One region of the Streptomyces sp. PH9007 genome, then DNA from elsewhere that is predicted to be linked to it. Evidence: riboswitches for the same ligand, from Rfam matches in the RefSeq annotation. Region 1 holds a riboswitch; the other holds the start of a gene.
What was found. Region 1 has a riboswitch for cobalamin ahead of ACTFAP_RS20760 (ribonucleoside-diphosphate reductase subunit alpha). Riboswitches for the same ligand answer to the same signal wherever they lie in the genome.
Positions count from the first base shown of each region.

Region 2: it holds a riboswitch for cobalamin, as region 1 does, so the genes downstream of both, metE (5-methyltetrahydropteroyltriglutamate--homocysteine S-methyltransferase) here and ACTFAP_RS20760 (ribonucleoside-diphosphate reductase subunit alpha) in region 1, are expected to answer to the same signal.

Region 1 is NZ_CM187440.1:4,478,598-4,485,751, reverse strand. Features, by position in the region: gene ACTFAP_RS20785 (extracellular solute-binding protein) at 1-251, opposite strand, end outside; gene ACTFAP_RS20780 (GntR family transcriptional regulator) at 518-1,327, shown strand; gene ACTFAP_RS20775 (carbon starvation CstA family protein) at 1,431-3,689, shown strand; gene ACTFAP_RS20770 (YbdD/YjiX family protein) at 3,686-3,931, shown strand; gene ACTFAP_RS20765 (GNAT family N-acetyltransferase) at 4,008-4,508, shown strand; cobalamin riboswitch at 4,539-4,697, shown strand; gene ACTFAP_RS20760 (ribonucleoside-diphosphate reductase subunit alpha) at 4,835-7,154, shown strand, end outside.
Region 2 is NZ_CM187440.1:5,586,555-5,593,708, forward strand. Features, by position in the region: gene metE (5-methyltetrahydropteroyltriglutamate--homocysteine S-methyltransferase) at 1-2,176, opposite strand, end outside; cobalamin riboswitch at 2,328-2,552, opposite strand; partial or broken gene ACTFAP_RS25605 (serine hydrolase) at 2,550-3,035, opposite strand; gene ACTFAP_RS25610 (hypothetical protein) at 3,265-3,573, opposite strand; gene ACTFAP_RS25615 (hypothetical protein) at 4,646-4,789, opposite strand; gene ACTFAP_RS25620 (hypothetical protein) at 5,392-5,775, opposite strand; gene ACTFAP_RS25625 (serine hydrolase domain-containing protein) at 5,772-6,164, opposite strand; gene ACTFAP_RS25630 (hypothetical protein) at 6,202-6,423, opposite strand; gene ACTFAP_RS25635 (helix-turn-helix domain-containing protein) at 6,420-7,028, opposite strand.

The DNA of each region.
Region 1 (7,154 bases):
GTGAGGCGTTCCTGGATGCCGTCCCACTGCTGGATCTGAACATTGACCTTGACGCCGTGCTCGGCCTCGAACGCCTGATTGAGCTCGGTCACCCACGAATCGGGCGCGGATCCGTCCATCAGCCAAACGGTCAGGGAGTCGGACGAGCCGCCCCCGCCGCTCGAACCGCTGCCGTCGTCGCCGGTTCCGCAGGCGGCCAGCGCGGCGGTCATCGCCGTCACCGAAACGGCGGCCATCAGCGTGCGCTTCACGTGACCCTCCTCGGGGCATCCGCCCCTTGACACCCGTGCCGGGAGCGGTGGTTAGTAGTGAAGGAACAAGAGGTGTAGACCAGTTGCACGGAGCCTGGACTAGACCAAGGAGAGGTGTCAAGGGTCCACAAGCGGGCCTCGTCCGTCCGTTATCGGACCGACACCTGTCCGCCGACACCGCGTCTGTTCGGGCCGTGCCACGATGTCAGCTGCGAAAAACGGAGGAGCCGGTGACACCACCGCACCACTACGGGGAAGGACGGGCCATGGCGGGCGAAGGAAGCACGGCACCGGCCGCCGGAACCGAGGGCACCGACCGGAACCGTACCGCGCGGGTCCCCAAGTACTACCGGCTCAAGCGGCATCTGCTGCGGATGACCGAAACCCTGCCGCCGGGCACCCCGGTGCCGCCGGAGCGATCCCTCGCGATCGAGTTCGACACCTCCCGCACCACCGTGCGCCAGGCCCTGCAGGAACTGGTCGTCGAGGGACGGCTGGAGCGGATCCAGGGCAAGGGCACCTTCGTGGCCAAGCCCAAGGTCTCCCAGGCGCTGCAACTCACCTCCTACACCGAGGACATGCGCGCCCAGGGTCTGGAACCCACCTCCCAGCTGCTCGACATCGGCTACGTCACCGCCGACGAACGGCTGTCCCGGCTGCTCGGCCTGCCCGAGGGCGGCCGGGTGCTGCGCATCGAGCGGCTGCGGCTGGCCAGCGGCGAGCCGATGGCGCTGGAGACCACCCACCTGTCCCAGGAGCGGTTCCCCGCGCTGCGCCGCTCCCTGGTGCGCTTCACCTCGCTGTACACGGCGCTGGCCGAGGTGTACGGGGTGCACCTGGCGCGCGCCGAGGAGACCATCGAGACCTCGCTGGCCAATCCGCGCGAGGCGGGGCTGCTGGGCACCGATGTGGGGCTGCCGATGCTGATGCTGTCGCGGCACTCCTTCGCCACGGACGGCGAGCCGGTGGAGTGGGTGCGCTCGGTCTACCGGGGCGACCGCTACAAGTTCGTGGCCAATCTGGAGCGGCCCGCCCCGACCTCCCCCACTCCTCCCCCGGCGCCGTCCGCGTCATGAGTTCATGATCACGACGCGATGAGTCGGTGAAGACGCTCCGCAATCCCGTACCGCCCCATGGTCATCCGGCCGCCGCTGCCCTAGATTCGCCCTCTGTCGGGCGATGACGGCCGGCACGGCGGCGCAGGGAGGCACGACGGTGGTGCGACAACTACGGCAGGCACGACCCCGTACGGTCGTCATCTGGACCCTGGTGTCCGTGGTGGCCGCCTGCGGCTGGGCCATGCTGGCGCTCTCGCGCGGCGAGGAGGTGTCGGCGGCCTGGATGGTGGCGGCGGCGCTCGGCTCGTACGCCATCGGCTACCGGTTCTACTCGCGTTTCATCGCGCACCGGGCGCTGGGTGTCGACAAGCGGCGGGCCACTCCGGCGGAGCGGCACAACGACGGGCTCGACTACCACCCCACCGACCGCCGGGTGCTGCTGGGCCATCACTTCGCGGGCATCTCGGGCGCCGGCCCGCTGGTGGGCCCGGTGCTGGCCGCCCAGATGGGCTATCTGCCGGGCACCATCTGGATCGTGGTCGGGGTGATCTTCGCCGGCGCGGTGCAGGACATGGTGGTGCTGTTCGCCTCCACCCGGCGCGACGGCAAGTCGCTGGGCCAGATCGCGCGCGAGGAGATCGGCCCGGTGGGCGGCGTCGCGGCGGTGATCGCGATCTTCACGATCATGATCATTCTGCTCGCGGTACTGGCCCTGGTGGTGCTGAACGCGCTCGCCGAGTCCGCCTGGGGCACCTTCTCGGTCGGGATGACCATTCCGATCGCGCTGTTCATGGGTTTCTACCTGCGCCATCTGCGGCCCGGAAAGGTCGCCGAGGTCACCGTCATCGGCGTCTCGCTGCTGATGTTCGTCATCGTGGCCGGCCGCTGGGTGGCGAATTCCTCGCTGGGCGAGACCTTCACCCTGGAGCCGGGCACCCTGGTGATCTGGCTGGCGGTGTACGGATTCGCCGCCTCCGTCGTCCCGGTGTGGCTGCTGCTGGTGCCGCGGGACTATCTGTCGACCTTTATGAAGATCGGCACCATCGGGCTGCTGGCTGCGGCGATCATCATCACGCTGCCCGGCCTGAAGATGGACGCGATCACGGACTTCGCCTCCAACGGTGAGGGCCCGGTGTTCGCGGGCTCGCTGTTCCCCTTCGTCTTCATCACCATCGCCTGCGGTGCCCTCTCCGGTTTCCACGCGCTGATCTCCTCGGGAACCACTCCGAAGATGATTCAGAAGGAGACCCAGGTACGCAGCATCGGCTACGGCGCGATGCTGATGGAATCCTCCGTCGCGGTCATGGCGATCACCGCGGCCTGCGTGCTGGATCCGGGTATCTATTTCGCGATGAACGCGCCGCCCGCGGTCATCGGGGACACCGTCCAGTCGGCGTCCGAGATCATCACATCGTGGGGATTCACCGTCACCCCGGACCAATTGACGGCGGCGGCCGAATCGGTGGAGGAGGGCTCACTGCTCTCCCGGACCGGAGGGGCACCGACGCTGGCGCTCGGCCTCGCCGCGATTCTCGCCGACATCCTCGGCGGCGAAGCGATGATGTCCTTCTGGTATCACTTCGCGATCATGTTCGAGGCGCTGTTCATCCTCACCGCGATCGACGCCGGAACCCGCGTGGGCCGCTTCATTCTTCAGGACGCCATCGGCGGCGTGCACCCGCGGCTGGCGAAATTCCGTTCCACCCACTGGTGGCCCGGGATCTGGATCACCGGCGCGCTGGTGGTCGGCCTGTGGGGCGGGCTGCTGTGGATCGGCGTGCACGATCCACTGGGCGGCATCAACACGCTCTTCCCGGTCTTCGGCATCGCCAACCAGCTGCTGGCCGCCATCGCCCTGGCCATCTGCACGGTATTGCTCGTCAAGGGCGGCCGCTCCCGCTACGCGTGGGTGACCGGGGTGCCGCTGGTGTGGATCTCGATCGTGACGCTGACCGCGAGCTGGCAGAAGGTGTTCTCCGGCGACCCGGCGGTGGGCTTCCTCGCCCGCCGCTCGCAGTACCAGGACGGGATCGCGAACGGAGAACTGCTGCCGGGCGCCAAGGACATGTCCGACATGCAGACCATCGTGACCAACGCCACCATCACCGCCGCCATCACCGGGCTGCTGGCGGTCCTCGTCCTGGTCGTCTTCGCCGACGCCGCCCGCATGATCGTCAAGGCGCTGCGCGACCCGGGCTCGGTCTCCCTCCAGGAGGCCCCGTTCGTGGAGTCCCGGCTGATCGCCCCCGCCGGGCTGATCGCCACCAAGGAGGAGAAGGCCGAACTGGTGGCCGCCGGACTCGGGCCCGAGGGCGGCATCCCGGCCGCCGGGGACGGCGAGGCGGGCGGCGAGCGCACCCCCGAAGGGGCCAGGGAATGACCGCCACGGACGGCACGACCGGCGCGGTACGGACCACCACGGTGGCCCGTACCGCGCGCCGGGTCGGCGGCTGGCTGCGCTGGTACGTGCGCGAGGTCACCGGCGAGAGCGCGTACGACCGCTATACGGCCCGCGCCCGGGCCCAGGACCCGACGGTACAGGTGCTGAGCCGGCGCGAGTTCGAACGGATGCGGATGGACGCCAGGGCATCCGAGCCGGGCGCGGGCGCCGGCTGCTGCTGACCCGCACCCCGCCCGCCCGCGGGCCCCGGCCGATATCGCCGTGCGGGGCGTCGAACAGGCGTCACATACTGACGCCATGGACACCCTGATCAGAGCCGCCGAGCCCGCTGAACTGACCGAGATCGGCGAGCTGACCGCCACCACCTACCTCGGCGAGGGCCTGCTCACCTACGGAGCCGACGACCCCTACCTCAAAGTGCTGCGCGACACCACACACCGGGCGGCGCACACCCGGATCCTGGTGGCGGCGGACGCCGACGGCACGCTGCTGGGCTCCGTCACCCTCGTCCTGGACGGCGGGCCGTACGTGGACGTCGCCGCCGCCCCCGAGGAGGCCGAGTTCCGGATGCTGGTCGTACGGGGCGAGGCGCGCGGCCGGGGGGTCGGCGAGGCCCTGGTGCGGGAGTGTCTGAGCCGGGCGCGCCGAGCCGGGAAACGGCGTGTCGTCATCTCCAGTTCGTCGCAGATGCACACAGCGCACAGACTCTACGGGCGGCTCGGCTTCGTTCGGGCCCCGGAGCGCGACTGGGACCCGTTCCCGGGGGTCACACTTCACGTGTTCGCATGTGAGCTGTGACCGTAAGTATGACGACGAACACTACATATGGGGGTGCTCGCTTCCCTCGGCACAAGATGTATGCTCGTGCTCGCTGTCGTCGCAGGGGAATCCGGCGTGATTCCGGAACTGTCCCGCAACGGTATGTGATGGGCTGATTCCAGATGGTCCGTCACGAGTCCGAACACCTGCCGTCAGTATCGAGAACGTCCGGGCCTCGTGGGCTGGGCCGGCGGACGCTGCGCGGTATACGTCACGTGAGCCTTTGCCTTGCTACACGTATGCCCGCATGCGCCCGTCGTGCGTAGCCCCTGTAGGTGTCCCTGCGATATGAGGGAGAGCATCGCGTGACCATCGCACCCGTCGCCCCAGCGGAGCCGGCCTCAGCCGAACTGCTGCGCACCGTGAGCGACCTCACCGCCGATCTGCCCGCCACCGACCCCTCGCGGGTCACGGCGGCCGTGATCCGCGGCCGGGCGGCCGACTCCGACGCGGCCGAACTCCGCTCGCTCGCCATCGAGGCCGCCGCCGGCCTCATCGGCGAGGAGCCCGAGTACTCGCGGCTCGCCGCCCGATTGCTCACCCTCGCCGTGCGCGAGGAAGCCGCCGGGCAGGGCGCGGTCACCTTCTCCGACTCGATCGCCACCGGGCAGCGCGAGGGCCTGATCGCCGACACCACCGCCGAGTTCGTCGAACTCCACGCGGAACGGCTGAACGCCCTGGTGGAGCAGGCGATCGCGGACGGCGCGGATGACCGGTTCGGCTACTTCGGGCTGCGCACCGTCGAGTCCCGCTACCTGCTGCGCCACCCGCACACCCGCAAGGTGATCGAGACCCCGCAGCACTTCCTGCTCCGGGTGGCCTGCGGCCTCGCCGAGGACCGCTCCGAGCGCGCCCTGGAGGAGGTGGCACGGCTGTACGGGCTGACCAGCTCGCTCGCCTACCTGCCGTCCTCCCCCACCCTGTTCAACTCCGGCACCCGGCACCCGCAGATGTCCTCCTGCTACCTGCTGGACTCGCCGCTGGACGAGCTGGACTCCATCTACGAGCGCTACCACCAGGTCGCGCGGCTCTCCAAGCACGCCGGCGGCATCGGCCTGTCCTACTCCCGCATCCGGGCCAGGGGCTCGCTGATCCGCGGCACCAACGGCAAGTCGAACGGCATCGTGCCGTTCCTGCGCACCCTGGACTCCTCGGTCGCCGCCGTCAACCAGGGCGGCCGGCGCAAGGGCGCGGCCTGCGTGTACCTGGAGAGCTGGCACGCCGACCTGGAGGAGTTCCTGGAGCTGCGGGACAACACCGGTGAAGAGGCCCGCCGCACCCACAACCTGAACCTGGCGCACTGGATCCCCGACGAGTTCATGCGCCGGGTGGAGGCGGACGCCGAGTGGTCGCTGTTCTCGCCGTCCGAGGTGCCCGAGCTGGTGGACCTGTGGGGCGACGCGTTCGACGCCGCCTACCGCAAGGCGGAGGCCGAGGGCCGCGCCGCCAAGCGGGTGCCCGCCCGGCAGCTGTACGCGCGGATGATGCGGACCCTGGCGCAGACCGGCAACGGCTGGATGACGTTCAAGGACGCCGCGAACCGTACCGCCAACCAGACGGCCGAGGCCGGCTCGATCGTGCACTCCTCGAACCTGTGCACCGAGATCATCGAGGTCACGGACGACGGCGAGACCGCCGTGTGCAACCTCGGCTCCATCAACCTGGCCGCGCACCTGGGCGCCGACGGTGACATGGACTGGGAGCGGATCGACGCCACCGTGCGCACGGCCGTGACCTTCCTGGACCGCGTGGTGGACATCAACTTCTACCCGACGAAGGAGGCCGCCGCCTCCAACAGCCGCTGGCGGCCGGTCGGCCTGGGCCTGATGGGCCTCCAGGACGTCTTCTTCCGGCTGCGGCTGCCCTTCGACTCCCCCGAGGCGAAGGCGCTGTCCACCCGGATCTCCGAGCGGATCATGCTGGCCGCGTACGAGACCTCCGCCGATCTGGCGGAGCGGCACGGCCCGTTCGAGAACTGGGAGAAGACCCGGACCGCGCGCGGCGTCCTGCACCCCGACCACTACGCCGACGCCCAGGTGACCTGGCCGGAGCGGTGGGAGGCGCTGCGTACCCGCATCGCTGGTACCGGCATGCGCAACTCGCTGCTGCTGGCCATCGCGCCGACCGCCACCATCGCCTCGATCGCCGGCGTGTACGAGTGCATCGAGCCGCAGGTGTCGAACCTGTTCAAGCGCGAGACGCTCAGCGGCGAGTTCCTCCAGGTCAACACCTACCTGGTCGAGGACCTGAAGCGGCTGGGCCTGTGGAACGAGGCGACCCGGGGCGCGCTGCGCGAGGCGAACGGCTCCATCGACGGCATCGAGTCGCTGCCGGCCGAGGTGCGCGACCTGTACCGCACGGCGTGGGAGCTGCCGCAGCGGGCGCTGATCGACATGGCGGCCGCCCGTACCCCCTTCATCGACCAGGCGCAGTCCCTGAACCTGTTCATGGCCTCGCCGACCATCGGCAAGCTCAGCTCGATGTACGCGTACGCGTGGAAGAGCGGCCTGAAGACCACGTACTACCTGCGGTCCCGCCCGGCCACCCGGATCGCGGCGTCGGCGCGCGGCGGCTCCGCCGCGGCCACCGCGCCCGCCCCCACCATCCCCGTGCAGCAGCAGCCGG
Region 2 (7,154 bases), 1.1 Mb from region 1:
CCTTGCGCAGCAGCGCCGCCGCCTCCGCCACGTCGGGCACCCGCGGCGAGTGGATGTCGTACACGCCGGGGCCCACCTCCCGCGGATAGCCGGCCGCGCCCAGCTCATCGGCCACCCGCATGTGGGAACGGGCCGCCTCCAGGCTGATCACATCGGCGTCCAGCTCGTCGATCGCCCGCAGGATGTCGCCGAACTCGGCGTAGCACATGTGGGTGTGGATCTGCGTGTCGGGACGCACCCCGGCCGTCGTCAGCCGGAACGCCTCGGTCGCCCACGCCAGGTACTCCTCGCGCTCGGCCGCCCGCAGCGGCAGCGTCTCGCGCAGCGCCGGCTCGTCCACCTGGATCACCGAACTGCCGGCCGCCTCCAGGTCCTGCACCTCGTCCCGCAGCGCCAGCGCCATCTGCCGGGCGGTCTCCGCCTGCGGCTGGTCGTCCCGCACGAAGGACCAGGCCAGCATCGTCACCGGACCGGTCAGCATGCCCTTCACCGGCCGCTCGGTCAGCGACTGCGCGTACCGCGTCCAGCGCACCGTCATCGGCTCCGGGCGCGAGAGGTCCCCGGCCAGGATCGGCGGCCGCACGTACCGGGTGCCGTAGGACTGCACCCAGCCGTGCCGGGTGGTCAGCGCGCCGGTCAGCTGCTCGGCGAAGTACTGCACCATGTCGTTGCGTTCGGGCTCGCCGTGCACCAGCACATCGAGCCCGGCGCGCTCCTGGAAACCGATCACCTCGTGGATCTCGGTCGCGATCCGGCCCTCGTACGCGGTCTCGTCGATGCGCCCGGCCCGCAGATCGGCGCGCGCCGTGCGCAGTTCACCGGTCTGCGGGAAGGACCCGATGGTGGTCACCGGCAGCAGCGGCAGCCCCAGCCGGTCGTGCTGCGCCGCCGCCCGCTCCGGGTAGGCGGCGGAGCGGCGCGCGTCGGCGTCCGTCACGGCGGCGGTACGGGCCCGCACCGCCGGGTCGTGGGCCAGCGGCGAGTTGGCCCGGGAGGCCAGATCGGCCCGGTTGGCGGCCAGCCGGGCGGTGATCGCCCCGGTGCCCTCGGACAGGCCGCGCGCCAGGGTGACGATCTCCTCGGTCTTCTGCACGGCGAACGACAGCCAGCGGGCCAGCTGCGGATCGATGTCCCGCTCCGCCGCGGCGTCCAGCGGCACGTGCAGCAGGGAGCAGGAGGCCGCCACGTCCACCCGGTCCGCGAGACCGAGCAGCGTGCCCAGGGTGCTCAGCGACGCACCCAGATCGTTGATCCACACATTGCGGCCGTCCACCACGCCCGCCACCAGGCGCTTGCCCGGCAGCCCGCCGGCGGCGGCCAGCTCCGGCAGGTTCGCCGCGGCGGGGCCGGTGAAGTCCAGCGCGAGCCCCTCGACCGGGGACTTCGCCAGCACCGGCAGCGCCTCGCCCAGCCGGTCGAAGTACGAGGCGACCAGCAGCTGCGGCCGGTCGGTCAGCGCGCCCAGCTGACGGTACGCGCGGGCGGTGGCGTTCAGTTCGGCCGGCGTCCGGTCCGCGACCAGCGCCGGCTCGTCCAGCTGCACCCAGCGGGCGCCCGCCGCCCGCAGATCGGCCAGCACCTCCGCGTACACCGGCAGCAGCCGGTCCAGCAGCGTCAGCGGCTCGAAGTCGTCCGCCACCCCCGGCGCCGGCTTGGCCAGCAGCAGGAAGGTGAGGGGGCCCACCAGCACCGGGCGCGCGGTGTGCCCAAGCGCCAGCGCCTCCTTCAGCTGCGCGACCTGAGTGGCGGAGTCGGCGCTGAAAACGGTGTCAGGACCCAGCTCCGGGACGAGATAGTGGTAGTTGGTGTCGAACCACTTCGTCATCTCCAGCGGCGCCACGTCCTGGGTGCCGCGCGCCATGGCGAAGTAGCCGTCCAGCGGGTCTGCGGCGACGGCGGCCCGGTGCCGCGCGGGGACGGCGCCGACCATGACGGCGGTGTCCAGGACGTGGTCGTAGTACGAGAAGTCGCCGGTGGGCACCTCGTGGACGCCGGCGTCGGCCAGCCTGCGCCAGTTGTCGCGGCGCAGTGCGGCGGCGGTACCGTGCAGGGCGGCGGCGTCGGTGCGGCCCTTCCAGTACCCCTCGATGGCCCTCTTCAGCTCCCGGTCGGGCCCCTGCCGGGGTACGCCGTACACGGTGGCCCGTGCTGCCGCGGCTGCGGACTGTGCGGTCACGGAACTCTCCTTCGCGAGTGTCACTCCGGTGTCCGGTGGACCACTGCGGGGGCGCGAAGGGGCGATCGCCCGGGCGTGCGCGGGACGGAGCCCGCCGGTCGCCCGACGCGTGACGCCGACCCACCCTCGAGGGTCACCGGGAACCGCGCACGGATGCGCGCGGACAGCGGCAGGTCTTCGGACTCGCGGGCGTTGCTCGCCGGATGACGAGGCTTCCTAGTGGCCGTCGCTTCCCAGAGCCGGGCATCGGCTCCAGTGCGTATGACGGCGGTCGTTCCCGCTCACCGCTGCGGGGCAGTCCCGGATTCCCACCGGGTTCCCTCTTACGACGCGTCTGCCTGGCGGGCAGGGCGAACCAGCTGCGTCCGCCACCCTAAGCGGTCCACCCCGTCACCGGACACCCCGTTCGTATGCCGGACGTGTCATCGCGCGGCGCGCCGGCCGCCGCGTACTGCCAGAACTCCCGCGTCAGCCGCGGCGGGCTGGGATCGGTCATCGCCCGCTGGGTCAGCAGCAGCGCCACGGTCCCCGTCGCCGGGATGATGTGCCCCGACGTGCCGGTGCCCCCCACCCAGCCGTAGCGGCCCGGCACCGTCCCGGGAACGGTCTGCGCGACATCGACCGAGCCGCCGAAGCCCCAGCCCTGCCTCTCCAGAAACAGCCGGGCCGCGGCGCGCTGCGGCGCCGTCAGATGATCGGTGATCAGCAGCCGTACCGCCTCCCGCGACAGCACCCGGGACCCGCCGTCCGGTGCCGCGCCCCCGTTCAGCAGCATCCGGGCGATCGCGCTCCAGTCGTGGACCGTCGAGACCAGCCCGCCCGCGCCCGAGGGGAACGCCGGCAGGCTGCTCCACTGGCCGTGAGCGCCGATCAGATCAGCGATCAAGCACACCCATGCATCTCGACAGGACGGCGCTCTGCGTCACCGAATCCGCCCGCCAGTCCGTACCGAGACGTGCTGCGACAGGTCGGTCGAAGCTCTTGCATTCACGCATTCACAAGCCGTGTTGGACGGACTCGTCGACCAGGAGCAGCACGAGCCGGGCCCGGACAGGACACAGTCACCGATCCCCGCCCGGGGCCGGCGGCTACTGGGCATCCGTGAGGGCGGTCAGCTCGACGCGCACCGCCGGGGCGACGTAGGGCGCGTCGTGGTACGGCTCGCCGTCAAACGGCTCGCACCACTCGCCAGTGACGATCCACCCGTCGCGGGCCGGGACGTCGCCGACCAGCTTCTCGTCGAGCGGGTCGCACCAGTACTCGCCGGTCTCCTCGTTGACCTCGTCACCATCGTGCTCGGCGCACCAGCCCAGCGGGCCCTGCTCGGGGCAGTCGACGTACAGGTGCCGGTCCGACTCGTGATCCGCGCGCACGAACAGCTGCTGATGCGTGGTCATGCGGTCCACCGTAGGAGTGCGACCGGGGCCGCCCGTTGGCGAACGCCAAGTTCACGTGTGCCGGGTACCGGAGCAACTGTTGATGACCGGTCGGCCGAGGGGCCTCGGGTATGAGCTGCACCCGGACCGGGTGCAACAGTGAGCTGTTGAGCAATGTGATGTTGCGGCAGTCAAGCACCAAACGATGGTCAACAGCGAGTAGCTTCCTTGCCTGCACAGCAAAGAAAAATGTTCTGGCTACACAGCTGAACAGCAGAAGAAAAATGAACTTACCGAGAGAGGATCGTCTCCTCTTGGAAATGTGCCACTGAACGCTACTAATTAATTATAATTCCCGGGATAGGGAAATTAGAAGAAGGGTCAAAAATAGCAATAATTGGGCCAGCTCTTTCCTGTCCGCACTGATGAGGCAGACTGCGTCTAGGTTCTAGACGGTCTGCCCGGACAGACTGTCTGGCTGTCCGGGCAGAGAGCGGAGAGGCGGTCCGGGCTACTCGCAGGAACCCTTGCGCGTAGTACCGAGTATGCGTCCACGACTCTGTCCAGACAGTCTGGGAGCAGTGTCCGGACACTGTCCCGACGCGTGTTCCTGTGTATCCATCTGTATCAAAGTGCAACGCAAAACCAGATCTTTTGCAACGCAAATGAATCTTCCAAGATTTCATCAATTGGGAAAATTAATTATCAAAGCAAGGTTATCCTGAAAGCTTACCAATCCCGATGCACTTTCGAAACTTAGCCCAAGCATCTGGATGACGGAACCTCGAAAAAAGGTGGTCGAATTTCCATGCCCAACAAAGAACTATGGTTCTGATTTGATAAATTGCAGCCGCAGATGGCCGCGCCGAAGTGTGGCATCGAAAATTAGAAGAGGTGTGACATCAGGGCTGCATTGTGGTGCGAATTTGGTGTACAGTATGTTGGTGCAGAACGCTTGCGAGCAGTGCTCCAGCAAGCAAGGTCCGTGACATGGATGGACCCCATGGCTAGCCCTGCAGAGCCAAACCATGGGGTCAACGGGTGCCGGACCTAGTGGGCCTGACCCTGCCAGGGGTCAGGCCCACCTGCGCTTCTACCCGAACCAGGAGATCACGGTGTCCGTCATCTCCACGGCCAGGGCCAGGGCCAACAGCATCTGCTGAGCCCGAAGGAACCAGGTCCACCACCCCGGCGCACCGCCCTCGTCTGGAGGACCGTCACCGGCGTGAGTAGGCATCCGCATCACCCCCCTCCTACATGAACCCAGCTGGATCTCATGCAGTCAGGTAGTGCCCAATTACAGTAGCACGGGGGGCTGTTCTGGCGAGCGCCCCTGGATTACCCACGAATTGCAGCCCAACACGTAGTCCTACCCTTGCACCGAATTCTGGAGGACCCTAATTTAGGGTCCCAGAATCACCGCAGGTCAGCGCATGCGGACGGAGTGATGGGCTAGTTCATTGGCCCCCCATCTGGGCAACATGGACGGCACCCTCCTGGGGGCCACCTGCCAGGGCACACAGACCTCGGAGAGGACCCTGTGACCGCAGGCCAGCGCAGGCAGCGGGGTCCGTACGGCGAAGGCCTGGTGGATGAGCTGGTGGTGCAGATGATGGACGGCAGAGGCCAACCACGCCGAGCGGGTCAGACGATGTCCTCGGAGACCCCCTCTCCTCCCAGTGCGCGGCGACCTCGGGGTCACAGCTGAGGTGGACGTCGCGAAAAGGGCGAAGCCGATCGGCTTTCCGCATTCGGTGCAGTTGCGATTGGGCCGGGGCGGCGTGTGCGTGGACAGCGGCTGAGTGCAGGGGGCTCGGAGCGGCTTGTGGAGGCTGACCTTCACTGGCAGTTCGGGGGCCGGGTTCGCGGTAGCGGTCCATGCCGAGCTGTACCTGGTCGGGGCGGGCGGCGATCGCCTTCCGCCGCCGGATGAGGAACGTCTCCCGGGCCTGGTTCGGCATCACCGGCGGGCGCGGTCTTCGCCTCGTCCATGGCGCGTGCGCGGACGGCCTGGTCTTTGTACTCCTCCCACCAGCGGGCGGGCACTTCACCGCTTGCCTTGAGCCGGGCGGCTTCGGTCTCGGACGCGCGTGCGCGGCGCAGCCTGGCGGCCTGTACTTGGCCCGCGGCCTCGGTGAGGTCCTTCTCCTGAAGGGCCTCGCGGCCGTCGGCGAGATCGGCCTGATCGAAGCCCCCTCGCCAGGCGGCAGCGCGGGCGGTCATCTGGGTGCGCTCCAAGCGGTGCGGGAGGTGAGCACGTCGAAGACGGTGATCGGCCGGGCGGCGGGCACCACGTCCTCCAGCGGGCTTTGCGGGGTACGCACCACCACCGGGTCGGCCAGCTCGGGCAGCCAGGTGCTGACCGGATCCTCCAGGGCCAGGGCGCCCTCGTCCAGCAGCGTCAGCACAGCTGCCGCGACCACCGGTTTGGTGAGCGAGGCGAGCCGGAAGAGGGTGTCCGGCGTCATCGGGGTGATGCCCGCGGTGTCGGCGTGGCCCGCCACGACCAACTCGACGCGGTCACCGTGGGACACCAGCGCCACCGCGCCGGGCACGGTGCCGTCCGCGACCCGGCGTTCGAGCAAGGCCTGCAGCGTCGGGAGAGTCGTCATGGCACCAGCCTGCGGCACCCCGCCCACCGCGCGGGCGTCACTGGGCGCGCGAACCCGCCCACACCATGAGGAAGATCAGCGCGACCACCACATGGCCCAGCACCCCGTACAGGAACAGCCGGGGCAGGAAGCCGGGCGGCAGCTCGCCGCTCTTCTCGCGCTTGGCGGGCTTCCCGGCCGGTGCGGCCGGTGCTGTTGGCGCGGGTGACACCGGTGGCGTGCCTTCGCCCGGTGCCGCGTGCTCCTCGCGTGGCGTCATGGCAGGACCGTCTCCCTTCCGTCGCCGCCCAGGCAGAGCTGGGCGGCCCCGCTGCGCAGCAGGGTGTGCACGAACAGCAGTTCCACACCCTCGGGATCGGCGGCGCCGATCCGGTGCGGGGTGAGCGAGTCGAAGTGCGCGCTGTCGCCCGGCTCCAGCAGATACCGCGCCTCGCCGAGGGAGAGCCGCAGCCGTCCGCCGAGCACATACAGCCACTCCTCGCCGGCGTGCACCCGGACCAGGTCGTCCTGGCCGCCGCCGTACGGCACCCGGACCCGCAGCGCCTGCATCGCGCGGGCGGGTCCGCCCGCCGGCCAGTACGTCCAGCCGTCCGCCTCGCGGGCACCGGGCCCGGCGTGCGGGCCGCCGCGCACGACGGGGTCGGCCGCCGCGGGCAGCTCGCCGAGCAGCTCGGCCACCGTCGTACCGTAGATCCGGGCCAGGGACAGCAGCATCGGCAGCGAGGGCTGGCGCTGCCCGGTCTCCAGCCGGGACAGATGGGCGGGGGAGAGCCCGGCCCGGCCGGCGGCCGACTCCAGGGTCAGCCCGGCCCGGCTGCGCAGCTCGCGCAGCCGGGGAGCCATCGCCGGCAGCTCGGAGGTCATGGCTCCGATGCAAGCAGCCTCTCGCCCCAGAGGCAAATCGTTTGCCTCTCAGGCAAAAATCCTGTGCGTCCGGTTCGCCCTCCGAACGCCCTGTCGGGCCGGTTCGGCGAGGAGTAGAGTCCCCTC